Regions from separate parts of the Paractinoplanes rhizophilus genome, predicted to be linked through region 1. Evidence: riboswitches for the same ligand, from Rfam matches in the RefSeq annotation. Region 1 holds a riboswitch; each other region holds the start of a gene.
What was found. Region 1 has a riboswitch for cyclic di-AMP ahead of ACFQS1_RS09775 (coiled-coil domain-containing protein). Riboswitches for the same ligand answer to the same signal wherever they lie in the genome.
Positions count from the first base shown of each region.

Region 1 (5,567 bases):
AGCGGGGTGCGCGCCACGGCGAGCCGCCAGTAGAGCGGGCCGAGGATCAGGTCGACGGCCACCTCGGGGTCGGTGCTCGCGGGCAGTTCGCCGCGCGCCTTCGCCTGGCCGATAAGCTTGTCGCCGACCGACTGCTGGTGGGTGCGCAGCGCCTTCTGGAGGGTTTCGGCGATCTGCGGGTTGCGGGAGGCCTCGGCCATCAGGTCGGGGATGATCTGCGATGCGATCCGATGCTGGAGCGCACGGCTTACGATCATCATGAGCAGCTGGAGGTCGCCGGCGAAGCTGCCGGTGTCGGGCAGCGGGACGCTGCGGCCCGCCACGTCCGAGACGATCTCGAGGACCATCTCGAGCTTGTTGCCCCAGCGCCGGTAGACGGCGGTCTTGCCCACGCCGGCGCGGCGGGCCACGGCCTCGATCGAGAGCCGGCCGTAGCCGACCTCGGCCAGCTCCTGCATGACCGCGTCGCGGATCGCCTTGGTGATGTCGCCCCGGAGCACCGCTGCCCCGGCGGGTGCACGCTTGGTTGTCGCCACGCGATCACTATACGCCAGGACGTAACGGTTGCGTTCCGCCGTTTGGTCGGATAGCCTTCCGTCACGTCGATACGAACCCGTTCCATCGACAGCGGCTTGGCATCCTGATTGTTGTGTTCTCGCGGAAAGCAGCAGGACCCGATGACCCCCTCGGGCCGACGAGATCGGAGCACCACCCCATGGCTCAGACGACCGTCGTCGAGTCCTACTCCGGGCCGACCCCGAAGGAGTTGGCCCGGAAACACGGACTAGGCGCAGCGGGACGACTGCCCAGCCTGCCGGAGTACACCCGGCAGATCTGGTCGTACCGGCACTTCATCTGGGAGTTCGCGAGCGCCAAGGTCTCCGCCGCCCTGGGCAACACCCGCCTGGGCATGATCTGGCAGGTCCTGACGCCGCTGTTCAACGCGGCCGTCTACTACGTGATCTTCGGCGTGCTGCTGAACACCCAGCGCGGCGTGGACAACTTCATCCCGTACCTGTGCACCGGCGTTTTCATCTTCGGCTACACCCAGTCGGTGGTGCAGGCCGGCGTCACGGCGATCAGCGGCAACCTGGGGCTGATCCGGGCGCTGCACTTCCCCCGGGCCAGCCTGCCGCTCTCGATCACCCTGGTCGAGGCCCGCAACATGATCGCCTCGATGGCCGTGCTGATCGCCATCGTGCTGTTCAAGGGCGAGCCGCTCACCTGGGAGTGGCTGCTGCTGGTCCCGGCCCTGCTCCTGCAGACGGTCTTCAACGCGGGCTTCGCCATGCTGGTGGCCCGGCTCGGTTCCAAGCTGCACGACCTGCGCCAGCTGGTCCCGTTCATCATGCGGGTCTGGATGTACGGCTCGGCCGTGCTCTACCCGGTCACCCAGTTCACCGAGCACCTGCACGGCTGGAAGCTGGCCGTGGTCCAGGCCAACCCGCTGCTGATCTTCATCGAGCTGATGCGGCACGCGCTGATGGAGAACGTGACGCTGGCCGGGCCGCCGATGCTGCTCTGGACCCAGGCGGTCGCCTGGACGCTGGTCATCGGCCTCGGCGGGTACGCGTACTTCTGGCGTGGAGAGAAGGGTTACGGCCGTGGCTGACGACGAGCGGATCCCCACGATCATCGCGGACAACGCGCACATCATCTACCGCATCCACGGCTCGGTCTCGGCCGCGCAGAACTCGCCGGTGAGCAGCCTCAAGCGGCTGGTCACCCGCACCAAGAGCGCCGCGGTGCGCGAGGTGCACGCGGTCAAGGGCGTCAGCTTCGTGGCCTACAAGGGCGAGGCCATCGGGCTGATCGGCACCAACGGCTCGGGCAAGTCGACGCTGCTGCGGGCGATCGCCGGGCTGCTGCCGGTCGAGCCGGGCGGCGCGATCTACGCGGCCGGCCAGCCCTCGCTGCTCGGCGTGAACGCGGCGCTGATGAACGACCTGTCCGGCGAGCGCAACGTGACGCTCGGCTGCCTGGCCATGGGCATGACCCCGGCCGAGGTCAAAGGGCAGGTGCAGGACATCATCGACTTCTCCGGCATCAACGAGCGGGGCGACTTCAGCTCGCTGCCGATGCGGACGTACTCGTCCGGCATGGGCGCCCGGCTGCGCTTCGCGATCGCCGCGGCCAAGAAGCACGACGTGCTGCTCATCGACGAGGCCCTCGCGACCGGCGACGCGAAGTTCCGCAAGCGCAGCGAGCAGCGGGTGCGCGACCTGCGCGCCGAGGCCGGCACGGTGTTCCTGGTCAGCCACAGCGAGCAGTCGATCCGGGACACCTGCGAGCGGACCATCTGGCTGGAGAGCGGCGTGATCAAGGCCGACGGCCCGACCGAGGACGTGATGAAGGAGTACGAGACCTTCGTGAAGAAATGAGGCTTGTTCGCGATCTACGTCGAGCTTCGCATCAGCGCATGTGATGCAAACGGTCTCCACCGTCGCGAACAAGCCTCATCAGGTCTCGTACTCCTGTCGCTCACGGGCGTACCGATAGGTGCACGTGGTTGGTGTGGTCGCTCGACGGGTCGCCGTTGCCCCTCGTGTACGCCTTCCAGCCGCTGCTCGGCAGCCAGATGCGCCGGAACCAGATGACGTACAGCACGCCCAGCTTGCTCGAGTTGTTGATGAAGTAGTTCGCCAGGTTGTTGCCGTACGTCTTGCTGCTGCCGGTCGCCACCCCGCCGAACCCGCCCTTGTCGGCCGCGAAGTCGCAGGCCCGGCCCTTGGGATGCTCGCCGCTGTTCTGCTCGCGGAAGCAGTGCACGTAGTGGGTGAAGCCGTCCGCCTGGGCCTCCCGCATGGCGTGCAGCATGCGCTGGGTGATCCGGCCACCGCTGGTCGGGTCGTCCACCATGCCGCTGCCACCCTGGAACGCGCCGGCGCCCTTGCTGCTGCCGCCGTCGCTGGGCTGCGGGTCGTCCTGGCCGGCGTTGGCCGCCTTGAGCGCGCTCTCGGCCTGGACCTTGCGCTTGGCCATCACGTTGACCTGCTTCTGCTGGTCGCGGATGGTCGCTTCGATCGCCAGCTTGGCCTTGGCCTGGCCGTCGCGGGTGGCCTGGAGGTCGGCCATCACGGCCTTCTCCTTCACCGCGACGGTCTGGAGGGTCTCGGCGCGGTCCAGGAACCCGCCGGCCGAGTCCGCGGTGAGCAGCGCGCTCATCGGGCCGAGCCGGCCGCTCATGTAGGACTGCTGGACGATCTTGTCGAACGCGGCCTGCCGGGGGGCCAGGTCGGTGTCCAGCTGCTTGAGCCGGGCGGTCAGCTCGACCTGCCGCTTCTTGCTCGCGGCCAGCGCGTCCTTGGCCTCGAGGTAACCCTTGGAGGCGGCCTCGAGCTGCTGGATCAGGGTCTTGGAGCCGCCCTCGCCGTCGTCGCCGGTGTCGCCCGGGGCCGCGGCGGCGGGCCCCGCGACCGCGAAGGCCAGGCCGCAGGCGGCCACCAGCATGGCGAGCGTCGCCGCTAATCGCCGGCGGACAGTAATGTGCCGCACAAACTGTTCCTTCCGTCGGCCGCCGACCGAGTTAGCTGACGGGTTCGGGACGGAAGTTCCCTACCACGCCTTCGGCGTGGATTCACCCCAACGCTGAGTTTCCTCAATCGCAGTGGTTCCCCGGCTCGCCTTGCGGCGATTAGGCGGCGATCCCCGGGCGGGGATCGGGACCGACGATACCCACGACATCGATTGATCGACAGATCTCGCACTCCACGCGATCACCGGATAACCGTCTGTCGACTTATTACGGAAAGTGGCCGAAGGATTACCACATTCGCATTTTCCCGGCACTGAACTGTCGCGCGACCTCGGGTAAACTCACCCGCGGCTCTGCCACCGAGGCACCGCCCCCGAGGTGCCGGCAGGCCGCCGCCCAATCGCCGCGAGGCGAGCCGGGGACCCAGGTTTCGCAGGGGTGAATCCGGGCCGAGTCGACAGACGAGGCCCGGTAGGGATCGCTTCCGTCCCGAACCCGTCAGCTAACCCGGTCGGCGGTAACCCGGAAGGAACCTGAATGACCGTACGTCCCCGCCGGTGGCTGACCCTCGCCCTGGCGCCGCTCGTGGCTGCCTCGATCTTCGCGGCGCCCGCCGCGCCCGCGAGCGCCGATCCCGACGATTCGTCGTCCTCGTCGGCCCAGCCCGACGAAAAGGGTGACGAGATCGAGTCGAACGCCACCCTCAACGAGGTCCTCGAGTCGTCGAACCGCAAGTTTGTGCAGGCCAAGGCGGCCGTCGCGAAATCGACCTCGACGCAGAAGAAGCTCGCGATCGAGATCAACCTGGCCGAGGCCAAGCGCGACTCGCTGATTCCCGAGGTCAACGCGATCGCGGCGCAGCAGTACCGCACCGGCCACCTCGGCGCCGCGAGCTTCCTGCTCGGCAGCCAGGGATCGGACGACTTCCTCGCCAAGGCGGTCTCGCTCGAGGAGATCAACGCCCTGCACGACCGGAAGCTGCACGAGCTCAACACGGCGATCGACGAGGTCACCGCCAAGAAGGCGGAGCTCGACGCCGAGGTGAAGCAGCAGCAGACCAACCTGGTCGCGATGAAGAAGCAGAAGGAGGCGGCCGACAAGGCGCTCGCGCTGGTCGGCGGCAAGAGCCTCACCGGCGGCTTCGTCGACGCGGTGTCCAAGCGGGCGGCACCGGCCCCGCGCAACTCCGACGGCGGATTCTCCGCCGAGAAATGCAACGTGAACGACCCGACCACAAGCGGTTGCATCACCGCCCGTACATTGCACATGTACAAAGAGGTGAAGAAGGCGGGCTTCAATCGCTTCGTCGGTTGTCACCGCGACGGCGGCCCGTTCGAGCATCCGAAGGGCCGGGCCTGCGACTGGTCGTTGCAGAAGAGCGGATTCTCGGTCGCGCACAACGCCGACATGAAGAACTACGGCAACGACCTGATGGCGTTCCTGGTGCGCAACGCCGATCGCCTGGGCATCTATTACGTCATCTGGTACGCGCAGATCTGGTTCCCGGCCACCGGCTGGCACGCCTATCACGGCGCGAGCAGCCACAAGGACCACGTACACGTCTCGATGCTTTAAAGAAAAGGGCCCCGCTGGGGGCCCTTTTCGGTCAGTGAGGGTTGTTCGGGGCGGTGGAGACCAAGCCGCTGACGTACGGCGAGGTGCAACTCGAGGCCGGCCCCGAACAACCCTCAGTCCTGCGGCGCCCGGCGGACCGGCGCCCGGCCGGCCGGCTGCGTGGGCGGCGGGCCGACCGGGCCCTGCGGCGGGATCGGCACGGTCACCGGCTTCACCTGGGTCACCTCGATCTCCTTGCCGTGGTGGGTGAAGACCAGGCGGGCCGAGCCGCCACCGTTGCGCAGCGAGTAGGTGACCTCGTCGGCGGTCACGTTCACCCGCACCCGCAGCCCCCGCCACAGCAGGGAGAACTCCAGGCTGCTGATCCGGCTGGGCAGGCGCGGCGCGAACGACAGCTGGCCGTTGAAGTCGCGCATGCCGCCGAGGCCGGCGACCAGCGAGATCCAGGTCCCGGCCAGCGACGCGACGTGCACGCCGTCGCGGGAGTTCTGGTGCAGGTCGTGCAGGTCCATCAGCG
Region 1 is NZ_JBHTBJ010000005.1:142,586-148,152, forward strand. Features, by position in the region: gene ACFQS1_RS09755 (TetR/AcrR family transcriptional regulator) at 1-536, opposite strand, end outside; gene ACFQS1_RS09760 (ABC transporter permease) at 716-1,612, shown strand; gene ACFQS1_RS09765 (ABC transporter ATP-binding protein) at 1,605-2,381, shown strand; gene ACFQS1_RS09770 (coiled-coil domain-containing protein) at 2,482-3,495, opposite strand; cyclic di-AMP (ydaO/yuaA leader) riboswitch at 3,500-3,651, opposite strand; cyclic di-AMP (ydaO/yuaA leader) riboswitch at 3,859-4,007, shown strand; gene ACFQS1_RS09775 (coiled-coil domain-containing protein) at 4,013-5,050, shown strand; gene ACFQS1_RS09780 (glycoside hydrolase family 65 protein) at 5,164-5,567, opposite strand, start outside.

Region 2 (5,567 bases), on a different contig from region 1:
CGAGCGGATGTGCAGGAACCAGATGTTCTCGCCGTCGATGGTGGTCGTGAACTGCGGGTACGCGTTGAGCCGCGCCTCGTGGGCACGCCAGTCGAGTTTGCGCCACGAGTCGGCAAGTTGCCGCACCCGGTCGAGCGGGATGCCGTAGTCCCAGCCCGCGCCGGGCAGCTCGTCGGGCCAGCGGGTGCGGGCGAGCCGGTCGTGAAGGTCGTCGAGGTCGGCCTGCGCAACGTGAATGCGGTATTCGTTCATATGGCTAACGTTAGTCCGACTAACGTTAGAACGACAAATGTTAGGGTGATCACGTGGACCATGTGGAGCACCTGCCGAGTTGGCTGCTGACCCAGACGGCCGGGTACGCGGGACGCATGGTCAGCGCCCGGTTCGCCGATGTCGGCGCGCGCGGCTACCACTACCGGGTGCTCTCCTCGCTGGCCACCGGCGGCCCGGCCAGCCAGGCCGATCTCGGCCGGCGCGTCGGCATCCACCTCAGCGACATGGTCAAGGCGCTGAACGAGCTGGAGGCCGGCGGTTTCGTCCAGCGGGTGCCCAACCCCGGCGACCGCCGCCGCAACATCATCACGATCACCGATCGGGGCCGCGAGCGCGCCGAGCAGCTGGCGCGCCAGGTCAGCGCGATCCAGGACGAGGTGTTCGAGCCGCTCGACGACGCGGAGCGCGAGCAGCTGACGACGCTGCTGGGAAAGCTCTACCGGCACCACCGGGCTCGGGAGTCTCCCCCGCCGATGGAATGAGCCGCGCGGCTGGTTTGCGGCCTCGCGACGTGCTGAGGCCGAGGCAACTTTCCGTGTCGAGTGTGGAGACAACAATGCCGGCAGGGTTCAGAACCCCGCCGGCACAGTCATGAAGAACCTCTGCCCGGTCGCCGCTCGCCGGCGATCGGACCTCAGCCCGGTCGCCGGTAGCCGGCGATCGGACCCCGGTCGATCGTCGCCATCCGCACATGGTCGCCCGTGTGCGGCGCGTGCACCACCATGCCGCCGCCGATGTAGATGGCGACGTGATGGAGGCTTCCCGGGTAGTAGAAGACCAGGTCACCGGGCTGGAGATTGCTCCGGGACACGGACCTTCCCTCGTTCCACTGGTCCCTCGTGTAGTGCTCGAGGTGCACACCCACGCTGGCCCACGCCGCCTTCGTCAGGCCCGAGCAGTCGTAGCTGCCCGGTCCGTCGGCACCGAAGACGTAGGGCTTGCCGATGAGGTCGCAGGCCCGCTGCGCCGCACGGCCGCCCTTGTCGTTGGTGTAGGTGACAGGGCACGGTCCGGTCTTGTACGGCCCGTCGGCCTCGCCGGAGGCGCCGTACGCCTGGATCCGCAGCTTCTGCAGGCTGTCGATCTTCTTCTGGATCGCGGCCTTCTGCTTGGCCAGGTCGGCATCGCGGGCCGCGATGGACTTGGTCAGCACGTCCAGGTCGGACTTCATGCCGGCGTACTTGTCGCGAAGTTTCGCGACACCGGCGATCTGGTCCTGCTGGTGCCGGGCAAGCTGATCGAGATAGGTCAGCTTGTCGGTCAGCCCGGTGGGCGACCCACTCATGATCATGGCGTTGAACGCGTTCGGCGCGCCCTGCTTGTACGCGTCGACGGCCAGGCCACGAACCTGGGAAAGGGCGACGTCCACCTGCACCTGGAGCGGAGTGAGCTGCTTGGTGAGGTTCTTCAGCTGAGCCTGGTTCTTGAGCAGTTTTCCGTGCACGTCGTTGTACTGCTCGATGACCGGCTCGAGTTGGTTCCACTGCTTGTCGATCTCGGCCTCGACGGTGGCCGGGTCGGGTGCTGCGTGCGCTACGGACGGGCCGGTGAGAACGATCCCGACCGCGGCGGCGGCGCAGACGAGACTGCGCAGAACTGCGGCGCGGCGCGCCCCAATCCGTTTCACGTAGGTGCGTCATCCCTTCTTCCGTCTGGCCGCCGACCGGGTTAGCTGACGGGTTCGGGCGGGAAGCGCGCCCGGCCGCAGGGGGACTGCGGCTTCACCCCGACTACCTGGGTCCCCGGTTCGCCGCGTGCGGCGATTAGGCGGTGATCCGTCAGATCGGCCGGATGGACGATGGGGGGCTGCCGGACCGCCGACCACCGTACCCTCGATCATGTCGGTAACTGAAGTTGCCACGGCGGGGAAACTTCCTGCACGGCTTTCGCTACCGAGCGTGGTCAGAGCGGCCAGGCGTCCAGCGCGCGGTCGAGCCACGGGACCACCAGGATCACGGTGGGTAGCACCAGCAGGGCAAGCGCGGCGAGCGCCGCGACCGCGGTGAGCGCCCGCGACGGCGGTTGCGAGGCCGCCAGGCGGTCCAGCCGGCGCCGTTGCGAGTCCCGTTCGGGCACGACTTCCTCCGCCAGGGGGACGGCGTCGGTCAGGCGTTCGAGGGCGCCGCGCAGCGGCGCCGCGCCGGTGCGCTTTCTGGCGGCGTCGTCGGCCACCATCTCCAGGAGCACATGGACGGCGTCCAGCGGCGCCCGGCTGCGCAGGGGGCGGGGCACGGCGCGATAGAAGGCCGTGAACGACTCCATCACCACCTCGTGCCGGTGGCGCAGGTGGGTCTGCTCGTGGGCGAGGACGGCGTCGACCTGATCGCGGTCGAGCAGGCGCAGCGCGCCGTCGCTGAGCACCACGCGGGTCTCGCGGCCGGGCACGCAATACGCCAGCGGCAAGTTTCCGGCGAGGACCCGAACGTTTCCGGCGTCCAGTTCCTGGCGCTGCTCGGCCCGGTCGAGCAGGTCGACGAGCAGCCGATGCTTCGCGCGGCGGGCACGCGAGCGGCGCGAGACGCCCCACAGCGAGACCAGCAGCCGCAGCACGATGACGGCGGCGACGGCGAGGGCGCCGATCAGCGCGGCGGCGGTGACCGGTTTGCCGGAGCCGGCGGCGCGGGTCAGCTCCTCGGGCGCGGCGAGCACGACGCCGAGGGCGGAGAGCACGGCGGCCAGGGTGACGGCCTGCCACAGCAGCACGGCGGCGGCGGGCGCCCGGTCGGGCCAGCGGGCCCGCGCCAGCGGGCCGGGCACGATCAGCGACAGGGTCAGGCCGAGCGCGCCGAGCAGCAGCGCGGTCATCCGCCCCACCGGCCCGCTCGCCGCCCCGGCCACGAACGGCGAGCCATCATCCCTTCCGGGCGGCTTCGATGGCGGCCTGCAACGCCGCCGGCGAAAGTTGCCCGACGAAATACGCGAGGGCGGCGTCCTTGTCGGGGGTGGCGCTGAGCGCGTCGAGCATGACGGCCGCGGTCATCTCCTCACGCGACTGCGCCGGGACGTACCGGTAAGCCCGGTCGGCTTTCTGCTGCACGACGACCGATTTCTTGGCCAGCCGGTCGAGCACGGTCATCACGGTCGTGTAGGCGAGGTCGCGGTCGCGGCTCAGCGACTCGTGCACCTGCCGCACGGTGAGCGGTTCCGCGGCGTCCCACAGAACCGTCATGACCTCGCGTTCCAGGTCCCCAAGTGCCATGTGTCCCACTCTACTGCACGGCGTCGTACTACACGACGTAGTATCTACTACGAGCCGTCGTAGAGGGGGGAACTCAGTGGACGTGCTGGACCTGACGCGCCTGCAGTTCGCGGTCGTGACGATCTACCACTACTTCTTCGTGCCGCTGTCGATCAGCCTGGCGGCGATCGCGGCCGGCCTCGAGATCACCTGGCTGCGCACGAAGAACGAGAAGTTCCGCGACCTCACGAAATTCGTCGGAAAACTTCTCATCGTCACCTTCGCGGTCGGCGTGGTGACCGGCCTCGTGCAGGAGTTCCAGTTCGGCATGGGCTGGAGCGCCTTCGCGAAGTTCTACGGCGACGTCTTCGGGCCCACGCTGGCCATCGAGGGAATGCTCGCGTTCTTCCTGGAGGCAACTTTCCTGGCGCTCTGGTATTTCGGCTGGGAGCGGCTGCCCCGCCTCGCGCACGCGGCCACGATCGTGGTCGTCTCGCTGGGCACGATTCTGTCGGCGTTCATCATCCTGGCCGGCAACAGCTTCATGCAGAACCCGATCGCGTACGAGATGGATCCGGTCACTGGACGTGCGCGCCTGACGTCGTTCGCCGAGCTGCTGACGAACAAGGTGAACCTGGCCGCCTTCCCGCACACCCTGGCCGGGGCGGCGATGATCGGGGGCGCGCTGCTGCTGGCGATCGCGGTGTGGCGGATGGCGGCCGAGCCGGCGCACCGGACGCTCGCCCGGCTGGGCGCCTGGGTGATGCTGGCCGGCGGGGCCGCGACCGCGCTGACCGGCGACCACCTGGGCAAGGTGATCACCGAGGTGCAGCCGATGAAGATGGCCGCCGCCGAGGCCCTGTACGAGACCACCAAGGGCGCGCCGTTCTCGATCTTCACGATCGGCTCGCCGCTGCCGTCGTTCTCGCTCGACATCCCATGGCTGCTGTCGATCCTCGCCAAGGGCTCGCCGGGCGCGACCGTCCAGGGCATCGACGACCTGCAGGCGCAGTACGCGGCCCAGTACGGTCCGGGCAGCTACGTGCCGATGATCCCGGTGGCGTTCTGGAGCTTCCGCCTGATGATCGGCGCCGGCATGCTGGCCGCGGCCGTCGGGGCGCTCTACCTCTGGCGTACGCGAAAGAACCGGGCCGCTCCCCGCTGGCTGACCCGATGGTTGCCGTTGATCCCACTGCTGCCGGCGGCGGCCAACACGCTCGGCTGGATCTTCACCGAGACGGCCCGGCAGCCGTGGATCGCGTTCGGCCTCACGAAAGTTGCCGACGGCATTTCCCCCGGCCTGACCAGCGCCGAGGTCCTCGCCTCGCTGGCCGGCTTCACGGTGATCTACGGGATCGTCGCCATCGTCTGGTTCCGCCTGATCCGCCATCTGGCCCGGCAGCCCCTGCATGTTTCCGAGGCTGCCGAGACGTCGCCCGAGCTCGCTCCCGTCTACTGAGGGATTTGGTTGGTCGTGATCACTTTCTGGTTCTCGGTCGTCGTGCTCGCCTGGGTGCTGTTCTTCGTGCTCGAGGGCTTCGACTTCGGTGTCGGCGTCCTCGGCCCACTGCTCGGCCGCGACGACCACGAGCGCGGCGCGATCGTGCGCACCATCGGCCCATTCTGGGACGGCAACGAGGTGTGGCTGGTCGCCGCGATCGGCGTCACTTTCGCCGCCTTTCCCGCGTGGTACGCCGCGCTGCTTTCCGGCCTCTACCTCCCGGTGGCGGTGCTGCTTCTCCTCCTTGCCGTACGCGGCGTGGCGCTGGAGTTCCGCGGCAAGGGCGACGGCGAGCGCTGGCGCCGCCGCTGCGACATTTTCCTGGCCGTGAGCTCCGCCGCGATCGTCCTGCTGTGGGGCGCGCTGCTCACCGTCTTCGTCCGCGGCCTCGCCCTGGGCCCCGATGGCTCGGTGACCGGCTCGGGCCTGAACCGCAGCCTCTCCCCCGTCCTGACCTGGCAGTCCCTCGTCGGCGCCGGCGCCGCGTTGCTCGCCGCGCTGCTGCTCGGCGCAACTTTCCTGGCCTTGCGCACCAGCGGACCGGTCCGCCGCCGGGCGCGCGATCTGGCGCGGTGGCTGGGCACCGGCGGCGCCGTCGCGCTGGTGCTGATCGGT
Region 2 is NZ_JBHTBJ010000001.1:317,534-323,100, forward strand. Features, by position in the region: gene ACFQS1_RS01370 (epoxide hydrolase family protein) at 1-252, opposite strand, end outside; gene ACFQS1_RS01375 (MarR family winged helix-turn-helix transcriptional regulator) at 306-755, shown strand; gene ACFQS1_RS01380 (C40 family peptidase) at 908-1,900, opposite strand; cyclic di-AMP (ydaO/yuaA leader) riboswitch at 1,917-2,053, opposite strand; gene ACFQS1_RS01385 (M56 family metallopeptidase) at 2,176-3,078, opposite strand; gene ACFQS1_RS01390 (BlaI/MecI/CopY family transcriptional regulator) at 3,125-3,472, opposite strand; gene ACFQS1_RS01395 (cytochrome ubiquinol oxidase subunit I) at 3,549-4,910, shown strand; gene cydB (cytochrome d ubiquinol oxidase subunit II) at 4,926-5,567, shown strand, end outside.
Region 2: another riboswitch for cyclic di-AMP. It lies ahead of ACFQS1_RS01380 (C40 family peptidase); the one in region 1 lies ahead of ACFQS1_RS09775 (coiled-coil domain-containing protein).

Region 3 (5,567 bases), on a different contig from region 1:
CGGACCGGTCGAAAAGCTCGGCGCCCAGCTCGGCCTCCAGCGCCTTGACCTGGGCGCTCACCCCGGACTGGCTGATGTGCACGCGCTGGGCGGCGCGGGTGAATCCGGCCTCCTCGGCCACCGCCACGAAGTATTCGAGCTGCCGCAGTTCCATAACCGCAAATTCTAGCTCTCAGAAAAACTATGCGTTGGACTTCTGAATCGCACCGCGCGAGGGTGGAGTCATGACCGAACGCGAAAAGGCTCGTCAGCCCGAAGACCTGACCCGGCTGTTCGTCGAGCGCGCCAACGCGAAGGACGCGGAGGGCCTCGCCCTGCTCTACGAGGAGGATGCGGTGATGGCCTATCCGCCCGGACAACAGACCGTCGGCCGGGCAGCGATCCAAAAGCTGTGGGAGCAGGCGCTGCCGCACATGCCGGCCTTCGAGCCGGAGCAGCCGCTGCCGACGCTGATCAGCGGTGACCTGGCGCTGACCTCGACCCCGCCCAAGGACAACGCCGGCGCCCGCGCGCAGGTGGTGCGCCGCCAGCCCGACGGCACCTGGCTGCGCGTGCTCGACCAGCCCGAGTTCGTCACCCCGAAAGACTGATCCCCGGCAAGCGCCTGCTTCCGGCGCCCGCGATCTCGCGGGTGGGGATGCGACCCGGCCGCCCCGGGGAATGAGCGGCCGGATCGCTACGGGTGGATCTTGGATCGCTACGGGTGGATCAGAGCGCGATCCGCTGACCGGGGAAGATCAGGTCGGGGTTGCTGATGGTGCTGGTGTTCAGCTGGTACAGGGTGTGCCAGCCGCCCTTGATGTGGTTGCTCGTGGCGATGGCCGACAGCGTGTCGCCGGAGCGGACGACGTAGGTCTTGCCGGTGGCCTTCGCGGTCGTGCTACGGGTGACCTTGTGCGAGGTGGTCGCCCGGGTGGCCTGCTTGGTGGCCTTGTCGGCGGTCGACTTCGACTTGTGGGCCGAGCTGGACTTGTGGGCTGAGCTCGACTTGTGGGCTGAGCTCGACTTGTGGGTCGACTTCGACGACTTGGAGCCGCTCGTGTTGGTGCCCTTGTAGTGCTTCGAGGAGCCGGCCTTCTTGCCGCAGACCGGCCACGCGCCGATGCCCTGGCCGTTCAGCACCTTCTCGGCGATCCGGATCTGCTGCGCCTTGCTCGCCTTGTTCGCGGTGCTGGCGTACTTGGTGCCGCCGTAGGCCTTCCACGTGCTGCGGCTGAACTGCAGCCCGCCGTAGTAGCCGTTGCCGGTGTTGATGCTCCAGTTGCCGCCCGACTCGCACTGCGCGACCGCGTCCCAGTTCACACTGGACGCCTGCGCGGGGGAAGCGGGGCCCAGCAGGGCGGCCGTGCCCGCGACGCCGAAGGCGGCGAGGCCGATCGCGAAACGGGCGTGCTTGCGCGCCCGCGGCGTGCGGGCATGCTTGTGGATCTGTGCCATGAAAGAGAACCCTCCACGCCTGCGAGGTCAGCTGTCGGGTTCGGGCTGAGGTGCCCGGCCGCCATCGTGCGGCTTCACCCCGAGGCGCGCGCATCGCGCGCCGAGGAACGTTTGGGTCCCCCGCTCCCTGCCACGAGTTCGATGTCCGGCGGGCGGTGGCAGGGACTCGGCGTTCCACCCGCGGTGCCCGCATCGCGGACCGGCCGACGGTATCCACGGCTCAAGGAGAACGGCCAAGCCCAGCGCCTTAATGGTGACGTTGTTCTCAGCTATTGCCCCATTTGATCTTGCTTTATGTCGAGAATGACCGATTAACACGCTTGTGCGACCGAAGTCGTCGGTGGGGCCGGCCGATGCGTCATTACCGATCAGTAACTTGTTCGGCCGAACGCCGGAACCTGGTGCAGAATCGGCTGCCATGAGCGACCAGCCCCGCGATCACGACATCGTCGTCTACGGCGCCTCCGGCTTTGTCGGGGCGCTGGTGGCTCGATATCTGGCCGAGCACGCCCCGGCCGGCACGCGAATCGCCCTGGCCGGCCGCTCCGAGGCCAGGATCGCCGAGGTCAAGCGGCGTCTCGGCGTCGACTGGCCGGTTCTCGTGGCCGACGCCACCGACGTGCCGGCACTCGAGCGGATCGCGGCCGCGACGCGGGTGGTCGTCACCACCGTCGGGCCATATGCGAAATACGGCAAAGCGCTCGTCCGGGCCTGCGCCGCGGCCGGCACCGACTACGCCGACCTCACCGGCGAGGTGTTGTTCGCCCGGCAGAGCATCGACGACAACCACGAGCTCGCCCGCTCGACCGGCGCCCGCATCGTGCACTCCTGCGGCTTCGACTCGATCCCGTCCGACATCGGCGTGCACGTGCTCGCGCAGCAGGTCACGGCCGACGGCGCCGGCGAGCTCACCGACACCACGCTGGTCGTCACCAGCATGCGGGGCGGGATCAGCGGCGGCACGATCGACTCGATGCGCCATCAGCTCGACGTGGTCAAGAATGACGGCAAGTTGCGCCGGGTCGCCGCCAGCCCGTACTCGCTGACCCCCGACCGATCCGCCGAGCCCGATCTGGGCCGGCAGGACGACACCGCGGTTCTCTCCGGTTCCGCCGTGCATCCGCGGCTGCGCGGCACGCTCGCGCCGTTCTTCATGGCCTCCTACAACACCCGGGTGGTGCGCCGCAGCAACGCGCTGCGCGGCTGGGAGTACGGCCGAGCCTTCCGCTACCGCGAGGCGATGAGCGTCGGCGCCTCCCCGCTCTCCCCGGTGATCGCCCACGGCACCCGGCTCGGCCTCGGCGCGCTGATGGCCGGCCTGTCGCTGCCGCCGACCCGCTATGTCCTCGATCGCATCCTGCCCAAGCCGGGCGAGGGCCCGGACGAGCAGTCCCGCGAGAAGGGGCATTTCACCATGGATCTGTTCGCCACGACGACCTCCGGCGTCCGCTACTCGGCCCGGTTCCGGGCCAAGGGCGACCCCGGCTACGCCGCCACCGCCGTCATGCTCGGCGAGTCGGCCCTCGCCCTCGCTCACGACCGCGACGCGCTGCCGGCCACCGAGGGCGGCGTCCTGACGCCGGCCACCGCCCTGGGCGACGCCCTGGTGACCCGCCTGCGCGCGGCCGGCATGGAGATCGCCGCCCGTCGCGGCTGAATCCGCGTCCGGCCGGACGCAGCATCTCCTCGATGCTCCCCGGCGCCCGCGGCGCGGCCTCCGAGACCCCGGCCAGCAGCCACCGCGCGTTCCTGGCGGGAGCGGCCGCCGTAGTTCTCGCCCCGCCGCGTCACCAGCGCGGTCCGCTCGTCCACGAGCTCAACGGTATTCGCCCGCCCCCGCCGCGTCGCACGCCTCGTGGATCATCGATCGGTTGCGGGGTGGCATCATGACGGACTGGCTTGAACCGGATTCATTCGGGCAGGATCAAGGCGTGGCCGCCAGCCGTCTCCCCTTCCCGATCACGCTGACGGGCGACGGCGTAGTCCTGCGCGAGTGGCGTTCCGACGATCTCGGCGACCTGATCGAGCTCCTCGACGATCCCGACATCGCCCGCTGGACGCCCATGCCCTCGCCGTTCGACACGGAGGCCGGCGTCGCGTACCTCAAACGCGCACGTCAGGGTCGGATGAGCGGTCAGCGCCTCCAGCTCGCGATCACCGAGCGCGGTGGCCGGCCCCTCGGCGAGGTGCTGCTCTTCGGCATCGACGCCGGCCTCAAAGAGGCCGAACTGGGCTATCTGGTGGGCGCGCGCCATCGTCGCCGCGGGCTGGCGTCGGGGTCCCTGTCCCTTCTTTCCGCGTACGCCGGAAGCACGCTCAAACTGAGCCGCCTGCTGCTGCGGATCGACCCGGCCAACACGGCCAGCGCCGCGGTCGCCCGCCGCTGCGGCTACACGCTGACCGGCGAGGCGCCCATCCTCCAGGTCGGCCCGCACGGCCCGAGCAGCCTCGACACCTGGGAGATGATGACGGGCCATCCCGGCAGCCGCCTCGATCGCCTGAAAAATGTCGCAGCCCGGCGGTACGGTCGTCGCACTTGAAAGAAAGCCGCCCCGTCGCCGGGGCGGCCTCCGGACCAACCGGGAGGTGTCATGGTCACTGTCGACCGTGCACAGGTGATGGCCTACCGCGTGACCGCCCTCGGCCTGGCCGAGCGCACCGATCAGCGCCCCGCCGACCTGCCCGTGCTCGATCTGGGCGTGCAGGAGTATTCCCCGGGTTCGCAGCGGGTCGCCCTGGCCGCCCGCACGTCGGCCGACCTCGACGACGAGCGCCTGATCACCGTCTGGGCCGCCCGCGGCGCCCCGCACCTGCACCGTCGCGCCGACCTGTCCACGTTGGTCAAACAGTTGTGGCCGGTCAGCGATGCCGACGCCACCGCACGCATCAAGAGCGGCCAGATCCGCGAGGGCATGCTGCTCGGCATCGCCGCCTTCACCGCGACCGCGGCCGCCTTCCGCGAGGTGGTGCACGACTCGATGCCCCGCGGCGAGGTCAGCACCCAGGTCAGCAAGCGGGTGCCGCGCGAGCTCACCTATTACTGCCGCAGCTGCGGCGCCCAGCACATCGCCGGCAACGTCTGGCAGCACTCCGGCCTGCCCGGCGGCATCGAGGTCGAGTCCCGCGGCCGCGACGCCACCCTGGCCCCGATCCCCGACGCCCCGCCCCAGCCCACCGAAAACGAGGGCATCGCCGACCTCATCACCACCTACCTTCGCTTCCTTGGCCCCGCCACCCCCGCCGAGCTGGGCAAATACCTCGGCAGCACCACGGCCGAGATGAAACGGGTCTGGCCTGCCGCCGGCCTGGCCGAGGTCAAGGTCGACGGCCGCCGGGCGTGGCTCCCCGAGTCCTCGGTCGACGCCCTCGCCACCGCCGAGCCGTCCGAGGGCGTGCGCCTGCTCCCCGGCATGGATCCGTTGCTCCAGGCGAGAGACCGCGACCTGCTGGTCCCCGACCGCCCACAACAGAAAGAGGTGTGGCGCGTCCTCGGCAACCCCGGCGTCCTCCTGCTCGACGGCGAGATCCTGGGCACCTGGCGAGCCAAGATGGCCGGCCGCAAACGCGTCGACCTCTCCGTCACCTCGTTCGTCCCGCTCCCCGCCACCCGCCGCAAACAGATCGAGGCCGAGGCCGCCGAGGTCGCCCGAGCCCGGGCCGTCCCCGAGGCCACGATCACCTTCGACTGACCGCCGCGGCCGCCATCGCCGCCTGACCCGACGTCATACAGCCCGCAGGCGGCCGAGTCCGTGCCGCGCGGTCCGTGTCACCCGGTGCGTGCCGGGCGGTCCGTGCCACCCGGTCCGTGCCGGGCGGTGCGTGCCACCCGGTGCGTGCCACTCTGCTCGCAGCCGCCGCGCAATTGGCGTGCCGCCTTGCTTCCTGCGCGCCGTCGGCGCGGCGCGCTGGCGCTCGGCCCAGTTTGGCCCTGCCCTCTCGCACCCGGCCCGCTCCATCGTTCGGCCCCGGAGGTGCGTCCGCCGTCGTCCGATGCCATCTCCGGGCCTGCCGGTTGAAGGCTCGCTGGTCACGGGCGTATTTCGGCGCGCGACGGGATCTGGCATCTCCGGAGGTATCACGAAGGCAACGCGCGAGTAACAATGAGATAGATCGAGATGGTTCGCGCTCGA
Region 3 is NZ_JBHTBJ010000003.1:40,121-45,687, forward strand. Features, by position in the region: gene ACFQS1_RS05965 (LysR family transcriptional regulator) at 1-154, opposite strand, end outside; gene ACFQS1_RS05970 (YybH family protein) at 225-590, shown strand; gene ACFQS1_RS05975 (transglycosylase family protein) at 709-1,437, opposite strand; cyclic di-AMP (ydaO/yuaA leader) riboswitch at 1,439-1,598, opposite strand; gene ACFQS1_RS05980 (saccharopine dehydrogenase family protein) at 1,856-3,094, shown strand; gene ACFQS1_RS05985 (GNAT family N-acetyltransferase) at 3,309-3,977, shown strand; gene ACFQS1_RS05990 (DNA glycosylase AlkZ-like family protein) at 4,029-5,126, shown strand.
Region 3: another riboswitch for cyclic di-AMP. It lies ahead of ACFQS1_RS05975 (transglycosylase family protein); the one in region 1 lies ahead of ACFQS1_RS09775 (coiled-coil domain-containing protein).

Region 4 (5,567 bases), on a different contig from region 1:
CACGGAGAGCAGGAGGCCGCCCACGACCGCGATGGCGAGCGGGGCGACGTGGCCGAGGGCCAGGATCGCGTCGCCGATCTCGCGAAGCGGAAGGGTGGCCGCGGCGGCGGCGAGGCCGCCGACGACGATGCCCAGGACACCGAACCGGACCAGGCGGCGCTTCCATCCCATCGAGGACGGCGTTGGCAACGCCGGCAGCGAGGGGGTGGCCAGGGCCAGGGAAGGTGCGATCAGGGTGTCAGTCATGCAGTCGTACCGCCCAAACTGGTTGTCCGTGTGCTGGTCATGCGCCCGCCGCGGCGAGTCTCTCGGCGCGGAGCCGTTCGGTCCAGGTGTCGTCGACCGGCGAAAGACTATCCGCGCCGATGGCCCAGCGCAGTAGCAGATCGGCTATAGCTGGGTTGCGAGCGAGTGCGGGCCCATGGGAGTACGTGCCCAGGATCTTGCCGTGCCATGCGCCCTCGGTCTGTCCGTCGTTGCCGATGCCGGCGGTGACCCGCGCCAGCGGCTGTGCGCCGGGGCCGAGGTGGGTGCGGCCGCCGTGGTTCTCGAAGCCGGTGAGCGGCGGCAGGCCGAGCCGGGGGTCGATGTCGCCGCGGATCTCGCCGACCGCCCGGGTCTCGCCGCGGTCGGAGTGCAGGTCGAGCAGCCCCAGCCCGGGGCATTTCGCGCCCTTCGCGAAGAACGAGTGGCCGAACAGCTGGTAACCGGCGCAGATCGCGAGCACGGCGGCGCCCTGGTTGACCGCCCGGTGCAGGCCGCCGTCGTTGATCAGGCGCTGCGCGGCCAGGGCCTGCGGCCCGTCCTCGCCGCCGCCGATCAGGTAGATGTCGGCGGTGGACGGCATGGGCTGGTCGGAGCGGACCTCGTACGTCTCGACCGGGATGCCCCGCATCGCGGCGCGCCGGGCCAGGATCAGCAGGTTGCCGCGGTCGCCGTACGTCGAGAGCAGGTCCGGATAGATCCAGACAATTCGCAAGATGCTCTCAGTCACGATTTTCCTTCTGTTTTCCGCCGCGGGCCAGCTCAGTTGACACGGTCCAACTCCGCTCGAATGTCCTGGAACGCCGTGTAGTTGGCGATCACTTCGAGGCGGCCGGGCGGTACTGCCTGGATCGCCTCGTCAAAACTCTTAACGTGCCGGAACGGCACACCGTTCACCTCGAGGCGAACCGCCAGGTCATAGGCCCGGTCACCGGTGATCAGCACCGGCCGGTCCCGCAACGGCGCGAAGTTCACGTCGTAGAGCCACGAGGTGTCGAGACCGTCGGGGTCCCGGGCGTTGACGGAGAGCAGGGTGGGTGCCTGCTCCGCCATGTCGAACGCCTCGAGCCAGCTTGCCGGGTTCTTCGCCAGCAGCAAACGGACGTTTCGTCCGTCCCGCTCGACCTGGGCGTAGCGGCCGGCCACCGAGGCGACCGTCGCGAGGTGCGGCAGGGCCTCGATCGGGCGGACCCCGAACTCGGCCGCGACCGCGAGGGCGGTGGCGGCGTTACCCAGGTTGACCTGCCCGGGGAGCTGGAGCTTGACGAGGTGCCAGTCGCCGCGCGGGTCGACCACGCCGTCGTCCTCGACGCGCCAGTGCGGTTGCGGGCGGCGCAGCGGGCAGCCGACGCACCACCAGTCGCCGCCGTTGCGCTCGATCGGGTGGCCGCTCTGCGGGCAGACGAACGAGTCGTCGAGCCAGCGCTGACCGGCGCTGAACCAGGTGACCTGCTGGCCGCTGCCCTCGGCTGCCCAGACGACCATCGGGTCGTCGGCGTTGGCGACCACGCGGACCTCGGGGTGGCCGGCGAGGGCGTCGCGCCACAGCTGCGCCATCATCGCCACCTCCTTGGCCCGGTCGAGCTGGTCGCGGGAGAGGTTGAGAAGGGCGACCACGCGCGGCCTGGTGGCGTCGATGACCCGGGCCAGGTAGTGCTCGTCGACCTCGAGGACCGCGAACGGGGTGACGCCGGCCTTGGCGAGCGCCGACGTGTGCCCGGTGGGCATGTTGGCGCCGAACGAGTTGGTGGCGACCCGGCCGATGTGCGAGACCGCGGCCGCGGCGAGCCGGGTCGTGGTGGTCTTGCCGTTGGTGCCCGAGATGAGGGCGACCGCGCGGCCCGAGGCGAGATGAGCCAGCAGGTCGGGGTCGATCTTGAGGCCGAGCCATCCGCCGATGACCGAGCCGTCGCCGCGTCCCGCGGCCCTGGAGAGCGCCGCCGCGGTCTTGGACACGCTGGTCGCAACCTTGGCCCGCAGGGGCATCTTGCCGTCCGTCACGGGAGCGAGGGTACCCGACCCGTTGGTTACATCCGGTTGCTGGCGGCCGGGAGTCTACTGAATGCCCTCTGGCCTGCGGACAAAGGGTTACAAGCACTTTTTGTGTGTCGTGTTTCACCCGTAACCTTCCACCGTTCGTGAGCGGCTCATGACGATGCGCGATGGCATTTGTCTCCGGGAGCTAACAAACTGGACAGTAACCCCTGTGCCAAACACGCTGCGTGATCAGACCAAGACCGACGATCAAGCGAGATTTCAGGTAGCAAGGTTGGGCCGGTCCGCCGTGGACCGGCTCGCGACGACCAGGCTCACGCCGAGCCCTGCCCCGGGCCGGGAGTCGCGACCACGCAGCACGCACGACCACAAAGGCATACGGGGGCAGGGACGGGGGACCCACAGCTTCTCGAGAGAGACAGCCGGTCCGCTCCGCCGCCACCCGCTCCGGTGGCGGGCAACGGGGCAACCTCGGGGTGAAGTCGGCCACCACGGCGACCGGGCATCCTTCCCGCCCGAACCCGACAGCTAACCTCGCAGGCGTGCCGGAGGGATTCCCTTACCGTGCACGAACAAAGTTCGAGCCGGCGTCGGCGGCTGTCCGTCGGCACCGGAACCGCCGCGCTGTCCCTGGGCCTCTGCCTCTGCGCGGGCCAGCTGATCTCGACGCCGGCGGCGAGTGCCGCCACCCCCGTCGTGACCGCTGCCCAGGCGGCGGCCGCCAAGCCCACTCCGCGAGTCGGCACCACGATCAGCTCGCGGACGATCAACAAGGGCCAGAAGATCCGGGTCACCGCCCGGTACTACAACCCCAAGACCGGCGCGGCGATCAAGCTCGGCTGGGTCAAGCTGCAGGGCTATCGCGGTGGCAAGTGGGTCGACCAGACCGCCACCAAGATCAACACTGCCGGTGCGGCCAACCTGTACTGGAAGCCGGCGTCAAGTGTCAGCGTCCGCGCCGTCTACATCGGCAACGGCGCGTACAACACCCACGTCGGGAAGTCGATCCGCGTCACGGTCCGGCAGAACAAGGGCGCGCGGATCCTGGCCGAGGCCAAGAAGCACACGGGCGCGCTGTACCTGTACGGCGCGGCGGGGCCGAAGCGGTTCGACTGCTCCGGTTTCACCAAGTACGTCTACAAGAAGGCGGCAGGCAAGTCGCTGCCGCACAAGGCCAACTCGCAGCAGAAGTACGGCAAGGCCGTCAGCAAGGGCAGCAAGAAGGTCGGTGACCTGATCATCTTCCGCTCGGGCTCGTACGGCTACCACGCGGGTATCTACGCCGGAAGCGGGTACATGTACGACTCCCCGCACACCGGCGCGCGGGTCGGCAAGCACAAGATGTACGGCAGCAACTACGTCGTACGCCGAATCGCCTGACGCACCAAGCGGAAAGGGCGCCCCGCGGTTCGCGGGGCGCCCCTTTCGTCCTCGACGTCACACCACGACGCTGACCAGACGTCCCGGCACGACGATGACCTTCCTGGGCTCGCGCCCGGCCAGCACCTCGCCGACCTCGGCCAGCGCGGCCGACCGGACGTCGGCCTCGCCGGTCTCCGGGGCGACCGAGATCCGGCCGCGCACCTTGCCGTTCACCTGCACCGGGTACGTGATCGACTCCGCCTTCAGCTGCGCCGGGTCCGCCACCGGGAAGTCGGCGTAGGCCAGCGTGTCCGGGTGGCCCAGCTTGCGCCACAGCTCCTCGGCCAGGTGCGGCGCGAACGGCGACACCATCAGCACCAGCGGCTCGACCGCCTCCCGCGAGACCACCGGCAGCGGGGTCAGCGCGTTGGTCAGCTCGATCAGCTTGGCGATCGCGGTGTTGAACCGCAGCTCGTCCATGTCCTCCCGGACACCGGCGATGGTCCGGTGCAGATGCTTGCGCACCGCCGGTTCCAGCGGCTGGTCGGTGACGCGTACGGCGCCGGTCTCCTCATCCACGACCAGGCGCCAGACCCGCTGCAGGAACCGCTGCGACCCGACCACGGCCCGGGTCTCCCACGGCCGCGAGACATCCAGCGGGCCCATCGCCATCTCGTACACCCGGAACGTGTCGGCGCCGTACTGCTCGCACATCTCGTCGGGCGTGACGACGTTCTTCAGCGACTTGCCCATCTTCCCGTACTCGCGGAAGACCTCGTTGCCGTCGTAGAAGTACTTGCCGTCGCGCTCGACCACCTCCTCGGCCGGCACGATCACGCCGCGCGCGTCCCGGTACGCGTACGCCTGGATGTAGCCCTGGTTGAACAGCTTCCGGAACGGCTCGAACGACGAGACGTGGCCCAGGTCGTACAGGACCTTGTGCCAGAAGCGGGAGTACAGCAGGTGCAGCACCGCGTGCTCGACGCCGCCGACATACAGGTCGACACCGCCGGAGTCGCCGTCGCGCTGCGGGCCCATCCAGTACGCCTCGTTGTCCGGGTCCACCAGCGCCTTGTCGTTGCGCGGGTCCAGGTAGCGCAGCTCGTACCAGCAGGAGCCGGCCCACTGCGGCATCGTGTTGGTCTCGCGGGTGTACTTCTTCGGACCGTCGCCCAGGTCCAGCTCGACCTCGACCCAGTCCTTCTTGCGCGACAGCGGCGTCTCGGGCTCGCTGTCGGCGTCGTCCGGGGCGAAGGTGCGCGGCGAGAAGTCGTCGACGTCGGGCAGCACGACCGGCAGCATCGAGTCGGGCAGCGCGACCGGCAGCCCGGACTCGTCGTACACGATCGGGAACGGCTCGCCCCAGTACCGCTGGCGGCTGAACAGCCAGTCGCGCAGGCGGTAGGTGGTGGCACCGCGGCCATGCCCGTGCTGCTCCAGCCACGCGATCATCGCGGCCTTGGCCTCGGCGACGCCCTTGCCGTCCAGCCAGTCGCTGTTGATGGCCGGGCCCTCCCCGGTGAAGGCGCCCACAAAATCATCAGGAGCTTTCACCGTACGGATGATCGGCAGTTCGAAGTTCTCGGCGAACTCCCAGTCGCGCTCGTCCTGGCCGGGCACCGCCATGATCGCCCCGGTGCCGTAGCCGGCCAGCACGTAGTCGGCGACGAAGACCGGGATCCGCTGCTGGTTGACCGGGTTCGTGGCGTACGCGCCGGTGAAGACGCCGGTCTTCTCCTTGGACTCGGTCCGCTCCTGGTCGGTCTTGGCCGCGGCTTCCGCCCGGTACGCGGCGATCGCCTCGCCGGGCGTGTCGAATCCGCCGGTCCACTTCCGATTCGTCCCGTCCGGCCACTCGGCGGGCGTGATCTTGTTGACCAGCTCGTGCTCGGGGGCCAGCACCATGTAGGTGGCGCCGAACAGCGTGTCGGGCCGGGTGGTGAACA
Region 4 is NZ_JBHTBJ010000002.1:173,063-178,629, forward strand. Features, by position in the region: gene ACFQS1_RS04705 (TVP38/TMEM64 family protein) at 1-246, opposite strand, end outside; gene ACFQS1_RS04710 (type 1 glutamine amidotransferase) at 284-997, opposite strand; gene ACFQS1_RS04715 (Mur ligase family protein) at 1,027-2,250, opposite strand; cyclic di-AMP (ydaO/yuaA leader) riboswitch at 2,686-2,817, shown strand; gene ACFQS1_RS04720 (C40 family peptidase) at 2,824-3,639, shown strand; gene leuS (leucine--tRNA ligase) at 3,697-5,567, opposite strand, start outside.
Region 4: another riboswitch for cyclic di-AMP. It lies ahead of ACFQS1_RS04720 (C40 family peptidase); the one in region 1 lies ahead of ACFQS1_RS09775 (coiled-coil domain-containing protein).